DNA from 3 places in the Bradyrhizobium icense genome. Region 2 is predicted to be linked to each of the others. Evidence: predicted binding sites of a transcription regulator. Region 2 holds the regulator's gene; each other region holds the start of a gene.
The links. The regulator PhoB, encoded in region 2, activates phosphate uptake and scavenging genes when phosphate is short. The targets are predictions, from matches to a motif close to TGTCATNNANCTGTCAT.
Positions count from the first base shown of each region.

Region 1: LMTR13_RS28165 (UDP-2,3-diacylglucosamine diphosphatase) is a predicted target of PhoB. The motif match lies at 1,141-1,157, and genes of this name have one in related genera.
Region 3: phnC (phosphonate ABC transporter ATP-binding protein) is a predicted target of PhoB. The motif match lies at 898-914, and genes of this name have one in related genera.

Region 1 covers NZ_CP016428.1:6,019,083-6,021,346, forward strand. Annotated here, with positions in the region: gene LMTR13_RS28160 (glycosyltransferase family 4 protein) at 1-308, opposite strand, end outside; gene LMTR13_RS28165 (UDP-2,3-diacylglucosamine diphosphatase) at 305-1,117, opposite strand; gene thiD (bifunctional hydroxymethylpyrimidine kinase/phosphomethylpyrimidine kinase) at 1,414-2,214, opposite strand.
Region 2 covers NZ_CP016428.1:7,816,718-7,818,981, reverse strand. Annotated here, with positions in the region: gene phoU (phosphate signaling complex protein PhoU) at 1-486, shown strand, start outside; gene phoB (phosphate regulon transcriptional regulator PhoB) at 598-1,302, shown strand; gene LMTR13_RS36235 (GcrA family cell cycle regulator) at 1,496-2,005, opposite strand.
Region 3 covers NZ_CP016428.1:7,517,877-7,520,140, reverse strand. Annotated here, with positions in the region: gene LMTR13_RS34880 (caspase family protein) at 1-742, shown strand, start outside; gene phnC (phosphonate ABC transporter ATP-binding protein) at 990-1,748, shown strand; gene phnD (phosphate/phosphite/phosphonate ABC transporter substrate-binding protein) at 1,778-2,264, shown strand, end outside.

The DNA.
Region 1 (2,264 bases), 1.8 Mb from region 2:
CTCGTAGTGAACGGCAGGTCACGGTTGCGGCAATAGCGCCGCACCAACAGCCCGATCGGCCCCTCGGTCGCGATATGAATGCTGTCGGGCTTTGCCGCTTCGATCAGTTGCGCGATCTTCCCGGGGAGCGGAAGAGCCAGCCGCAGGTCGGGATAGCTCGGCATCGCAAACGTGCGAAACGATTGCGGCGTCAGGAAACTCACCTCCACGCCAAGTCCCCTGGCCGCCTCCGCCGTCGCGATCAGCGTGCGCACCACGCCGTTGACCTGGGGATGCCACGCATCTGTCGCGACCAGGATATGCGTCATGCGGCGCGCGCCGCAACGCGGGGAACCGGCGCAACCTTTCGCACCGGATCGGTCCAGGTGATGATCTCGAACCGGCCGTCCTCGTGCTCGGCAAGCGCGGTGCAGCTTTCCACCCAGTCGCCGCAATTCATATAGCGGATGCCATGCTCGTCGCGGATGGTGGCGTAGTGGATGTGACCGCAGATCACGCCGTCGGCACCGTGCCGCCGCGCCTCGCCGGCCAACGTCTTTTCGAACGCGCCGATATAGTTCACGGCGTTCTTCACCTTCAGCTTCGCCCATTGCGAAAGCGACCAATAGGGCACGCCGAACATGCGGCGAAAGAAGTTGACGAGGCGATTCATCTGAATGGCGAAGTCGTAGGCTTTATCGCCGAGATGCGCGAGCCAGCGCGCGTTCTGCACGACGAGATCGAAGATGTCGCCGTGGATGACGAGGTAGCGCTGGCCGTCGACACCGGTGTGAATGGTGTTTTCCACCACATCAATTCCGCCGAAATGCGTGCCGTAATAGTTGCGCAGGAACTCGTCGTGATTGCCCGGCACGTAGATGACCTTGGCGCCCTTGCGCGCCTTGCGCAGCATCTTCTGCACGAAGTCATTGTGCGATTGCGGCCAGTACCAGCTCGACTTCAGCGCCCAGCCATCGACGATATCGCCGACGAGATAGATGGTATCGGCGTCGTGGCTTTTGAGGAAGTCCAGCAAACGGTCGGCTTGCGAGCCGCGGGCTCCGAGATGGACGTCGGAGATAAACAAGGTACGAAAGCGCCGTTCGGGGCTCTCTTCACTTAGGGAGTCACTGCCCATATCTGTGCACCTAGCAGATTTCTGTGACAGGGCGATGACCGTTCACGCGGCGTATAGCCCCACGAGAATCAATGCCGCGCCCTTGGCTCTCGCGGATAGCAGCGCGATGCGACAGGCAAGCGACACGGCGTCGGCAACAACTTCTCGTCGTCCCTGCGAACGCAGGGACCCATAACCACCCCGATGCTTATTGTTGGAGAAGACAACGAGCCGCCGCTTCAATTGATAAGCCGCGGCGCCGCGATGAGCGCAATGGCGCTCACGCTCCGGGTCCCTGCGTTCGCAGGGGACGACGGCTAATAAAACGTGTGAAAATGATGCACGGGCCCGTGACCGTGACCGACGCTGAACCGGTCTGCCGCGGCAATCGCAGCGCTGACCCAGGCCTTGGCGTTATGCACGGCGGTTTCCATGTCCTCGCCTTTCGCGAGCTCCGCTGCGATCGCCGAGGACAATGAGCAGCCGGTGCCGTGGGTATTTTTCGTCGCAATGCGCGGCGCGGCCAGTGCGATGGTGCCGCTCTTGCCGAACAGATAGTCGACGCACTCGGCGCCCTTCCCGTGGCCGCCCTTGATTAGCACTGCCTCGCAGCCCATGGCCAGCAATCGCCTGCCCTGACTTTCGACGGCGGCCTCATCCGTAGCCACCGGTTCGTCAAGCAGCGCGGCGGCCTCAGGCAAGTTGGGCGTAATGACCGAAGCAAGCGGAATGAGTTTTGTCCGCAGCGCTTCGACCGCTTCCGCAGCCAGCAGCCGGTCGCCGGAGGTTGCGACCATCACGGGATCGAGCACGACATGCTTCGGCGACCAGCGCTTGAGGCCGGCGACGATGGCGTCGATGACTGATGGCTGCGCCACCATGCCGATCTTGACCGCTCCGACGTCGAGATCGGAAAACACTGCATCGATCTGGGCGGTCACGAACTCCGCCGGCACCTGATGGATGCCGCTGACGCCTTCGGTATTCTGTGCGGTCAGCGCCGTGATCACAGAGGCGCCGTAAACGCCGAGCGCGGCAAACGTCTTCAGGTCGGCCTGGATACCGGCGCCGCCGGAGGAATCGGAGCCGGCGATGGTCAGCGCGATCGGCGTCGTCATCGCAAGCCTCGCGCACATCGTGGGTTGGGAGCCATGGATTGTCCTACCGC
Region 2 (2,264 bases):
ATGGCGATCGATTTGCGCGAAATCGTCGGCGCGATGCGGGTCGCCACCGATCTGGAGCGGATCGGCGACCTCGCCAAGAACATGGGCAAGCGCGTCGCCGCGCTGGAGAACGATTTCCAGCCGCTGAAGTTGATGCGCGGCCTGGAACACATGACCGATCTGGTGCAGTCGCAGGTCAAGTCGGTGCTGGACGCCTATGCGGCGCACGATCTGCCGGCGGCGATGGCGGTGTGGAAAGGCGACGAGGAAGTCGATGCCATCTGCACCTCGCTGTTCCGCGAACTCCTGACCTACATGATGGAAGATCCGCGTAACATCTCGTTCTGCATCCACTTGATGTTCTGCGCCAAGAATATCGAGCGGATCGGCGATCACGCCACCAACATCGCCGAAACCGTGTTCTACATGATCGAGGGACAGCAGATGCTCGACAAGCGCCCGAAGGGCGACATGACGACGTTTGCCACGACCGTACCCAATACCTGACAAAGCGTTTTCAAGCGAAGTGGAAACCGGTTCGCATAGCAATCAAGTTTACGCAGATTGCGTAGACTTATCTGCGCAGAGAACACGTCAAACAAGAGAGGCAAGAGCAGGATGAGCGCGCGCATTATGGTGGTCGAGGATGAGGAAGCGCTCACCACGCTGTTGCGCTACAACCTCGACGCAGAAGGCTATGAGGTCGAAACCGTCGGCCGCGGCGACGATGCGGATACGCGGCTGAAGGAGCGCGTGCCCGATCTTGTCGTGCTCGACTGGATGCTGCCGGGGCTCTCCGGCATCGAACTGTGCCGCCGCTTAAGGGCGCGCCCCGAAACCAAGCAATTGCCGATCATCATGCTGACCGCGCGCGGCGAGGAGAGTGAGCGCGTGCGGGGGCTTGCGACCGGCGCCGACGATTACATCGTCAAGCCGTTCTCGGTGCCGGAACTTTTGGCGCGCGTGAAGGGCCTGCTGCGCCGGGCCAGCCCCGAGCGGCTCGCCACCGTGCTGACCTATGGCGACATCGAACTCGACCGCGAAAAGCGTCGCGTCGCTCGCTCCGGCCGCCAGATCGATCTCGGCCCGACCGAGTATCGCCTGCTGGAATTTTTTCTTGAGCATCCCGGCCGCGTCTTCAGCCGCGAGCAGTTGCTCGACAGCGTCTGGGGCCGCGACATCTATATCGACGAGCGCACCGTCGACGTCCACATCGGCCGCCTGCGCAAACTGCTCAACCCCGGCCGCGAGCAGGACCCGATCCGCACCGTTCGCGGCGCAGGCTACGCGCTGGATGACCGGTTTGCGAAGGTGGAGCCGTAGCTGCTCCGCTGCAATCTCGGCGAACTCAGCCTCGGCGAACCCAGCCGTCGTCCCCGCGAAACGCGGGGACTCGTAAACACCAATCTCGATTGTTGAAATGCGCTGGAGCTTCAGCGAGGCATAACCACGTGCGCCTGTGGTTATAGGTCCCGGCGTTCGCAGGGACGACATCGTTGAGATAACGGCGCGCCCCTTACCTCGTCTGCTTCGGCTGCTGCCTTCGCCGATCGGCGGCGGGCTGGTAGGCGATACGCGAGTGGTGGGCGCAATAGGGCAGGCCTGTGAGCGCCTTGCCGCCGCAGAAGAAGAATTCCGGACTCGAGGGATCGCCGACCGGCCAGTGACAGGTGGCCTCGTTGAGTTCGAGCAGCGACAGCCGCTGGCTCATCGGCACCACGTTGTCGAAGGCGATCGGATCCGGCTCCATCTCGACTTCGAAGGCGTGCGCCAGCGCGGTGTTGCCGCGCGAGACCGGGCGCGCTACCCGCATCATCGGCTGGGCGGGACGTGCCTTGCGCTGCCGCGGGGCGGCCGAGGAGGGGCTCTTGGCGCGGCCGGACAGGCCCAGCCGGTGAACTTTGCCGATCACTGCGTTTCGCGTCACATTCCCGAGTTCCGCGGCGATCTGGCTCGCCGACAATCCGGCTTCCCAGAGCTTCTTAAGCTGTTCGACGCGATCGTCGGACCAGGTCAAAACGGTCATCGTAATCTTCCCTTCGCATCGCGCCGGCCAATCGGGGGCAGCGCTGGCGAGTCATTCGTCTTAAAAATCCCTGCGGTCAGAATCCCTTAGCCCTCGCCGGACGCGCTAACCGCGCCGAACGTTTACGCCTGCACAAAAGGACTCTAAGGGATCAGAAACTGCCGCACGAGATGTCGTACCCGACAGCCCAAACGCTACAATATGGCGTGACTCGGGCGCAAGAGTCCGGGCTCGAACGTCCACATCTTCTGTACATCTA
Region 3 (2,264 bases), 300 kb from region 2:
AGATCCGGCGCAGCCGGCACGGGAGCGGAGCAATCGGATCGCGCTGGTAATCGGCAACGGCGCCTATCAGAATGTAACGCCGCTCACGAACGCCGGCCGCGACGCCGAAGCGTTGGCGGCGGAATTCGATGCGCTCGGCTTCCGCAAGGTGACGCTGCTGCGCGACGTGACGCGTGAGCAAATGTTTGCAGCCCTGCGCGCGTTCGCGAAGGAAGCCGAAATGTCCGATTGGGCCGTAATCTATTTTGCCGGCCATGGGCTCGAGATGGGCGGCGTCAACTGGCTCGCGCCTGTTGATGCGCAGTTCAAGACCGACCGCGACGTGCGCCTCGAAGCGGTGTCGATCGACGAACTGAGCGCGGCAATCGAAGGCGCTCGAGGACTGCGTCTCATCGTGCTGGATGCATGCCGCGACAATCCGTTTGCGCCGCAGATGCGCTTCACCAACAGCACGCGTTCGCTCGGAACGGGGCTGGCACGGGTGGAGCCCGAGGGCGGGACCATGGTCGCCTATGCGGCGAAGGCTGGTCAGGTGGCGCATGACGGCGACGACGGCAACAGCCCATTCATGAAGGCGCTGCTCAAGCGGCTGAAGCAGCCGGGCTTGGAAATTTCCATGCTTTTCCGCTTCGTGCGCGATGACGTAATGGCCGCAACCGGTCGGCAGCAGGAGCCATTCGTGTACGGCTCGCTTCCGAGCGAACCATTTTATTTCCGCACAGCCGCGACGGTTTCCCGGTGACATGGAGCGGCGGATTATTGCCAAGGCGAAGCCGTAGCGCGGAGGCAAGCGCCGCTCTTCGGAATCGAACCAGCGATCCCAAAACCGCGTTTTGAGTCGAGTGCGTTCCGTCAAGCTCGGTCGGCTTGTCAGGCATTGGCCCGCCTTGGGCAGTGTGTCATCCCCACGTCATGGACAGTTGATAGTCGGACTAAGCGAACAATGACCATCATTGTTCGGAATTGGCGAACAGCCTGCGAGATCCGATATGTTGTCGCTCCGGAACGTAACGGTTACCTATCCCAACGGCGTCGTGGCGCTGCGGCCGACGACAGCCGTCTTCGAGCGGGGAAAATTCATCGTTCTTCTCGGCACTTCAGGCGCAGGAAAATCGACGTTGCTGCGCAGCCTCAATGGGCTCGTGCGGCCGACTTCCGGTGAGGTTTGCGTTGAAGGACGCGGATCGATTTTCTCCAGCCGGGCTCACTTGCGCGCGCATCGGCGACGGACCGGTATGGTGTTCCAGCAACATCATTTGATCGGCCGGCTATCGGCGCTCGACAACGTGTTGACGGGACGGCTTGCCGCACACAGCGTCCTGCGGTCGATTTTGCCGCTGCCACGCGCCGACCGGCTGCTGGCGCTGGAGGCGCTCGACCGGGTCGGCCTTGCCGACCGAGCGCTGGACCGCGCCGACCAGCTTTCCGGCGGACAGCAGCAGCGCGTCGGTATCGCGCGCGCCATGGCCCAGAAGCCGGAGATCGTGCTCGCCGATGAACCGGTCGCGAGCCTCGACCCCGCCACCTCCGTCAAGGTGCTCGAGGATCTTCATCGGATTTGCCGCGAGGATGGCATCACCGCGATCGTCAGCCTGCATCAGGTCGATCTGGCACGCCAGTTCGCCGATCACATCATCGGGCTGGCACAGGGGCGCATCGCTTTCGAAGGCGCGCCGGATCAACTCGGCTCGGCCACGCTCGATCATATCTACGCGACGGAACGCAAAGCCTTGGCCAAAGCGGCTTAGTCGAGCCGTCAATCTGGATGGAGAAATCGATGATACAACGCCGCAATTTTCTTGTCGGCTCGGCCGCGGCCGGCCTCTGCGCGCTCGCCGCTCCGGTATTTGCCGCCGACAAGACCAGCCCCGACAAGCTGCGGATCGCGCTGTTGCCGGACGAGAACGCATCGACGATCATTCAGAATGCACAGCCGCTCAAGAGGTATCTCGAGGAAGTGCTGAAGAAGCCCGTCGAGATCATCGTCACCACCGACTATTCGTCGATGATCGAGGCGATGCGGTTCGGCCGCATCGAGGTCGGCTATTTCGGTCCGTTCTCCTACGTGCTTGCCAAGTCGAAGGCACCCGACATCGAGCCCTTCGGTGTCGGTGTCGAAAAGGGCAAGCCCAACTACCAGTCGATCCTGATCGCCACCGCGGATGGCCCGGTAAAGGAACTGGCCGACATCAAGGGCAAGCCGTTCGCATTCGGCGACAGGGCTTCCACGTCGAGCCATCTTGCGCCGCGGGCCCTTCTCGCCA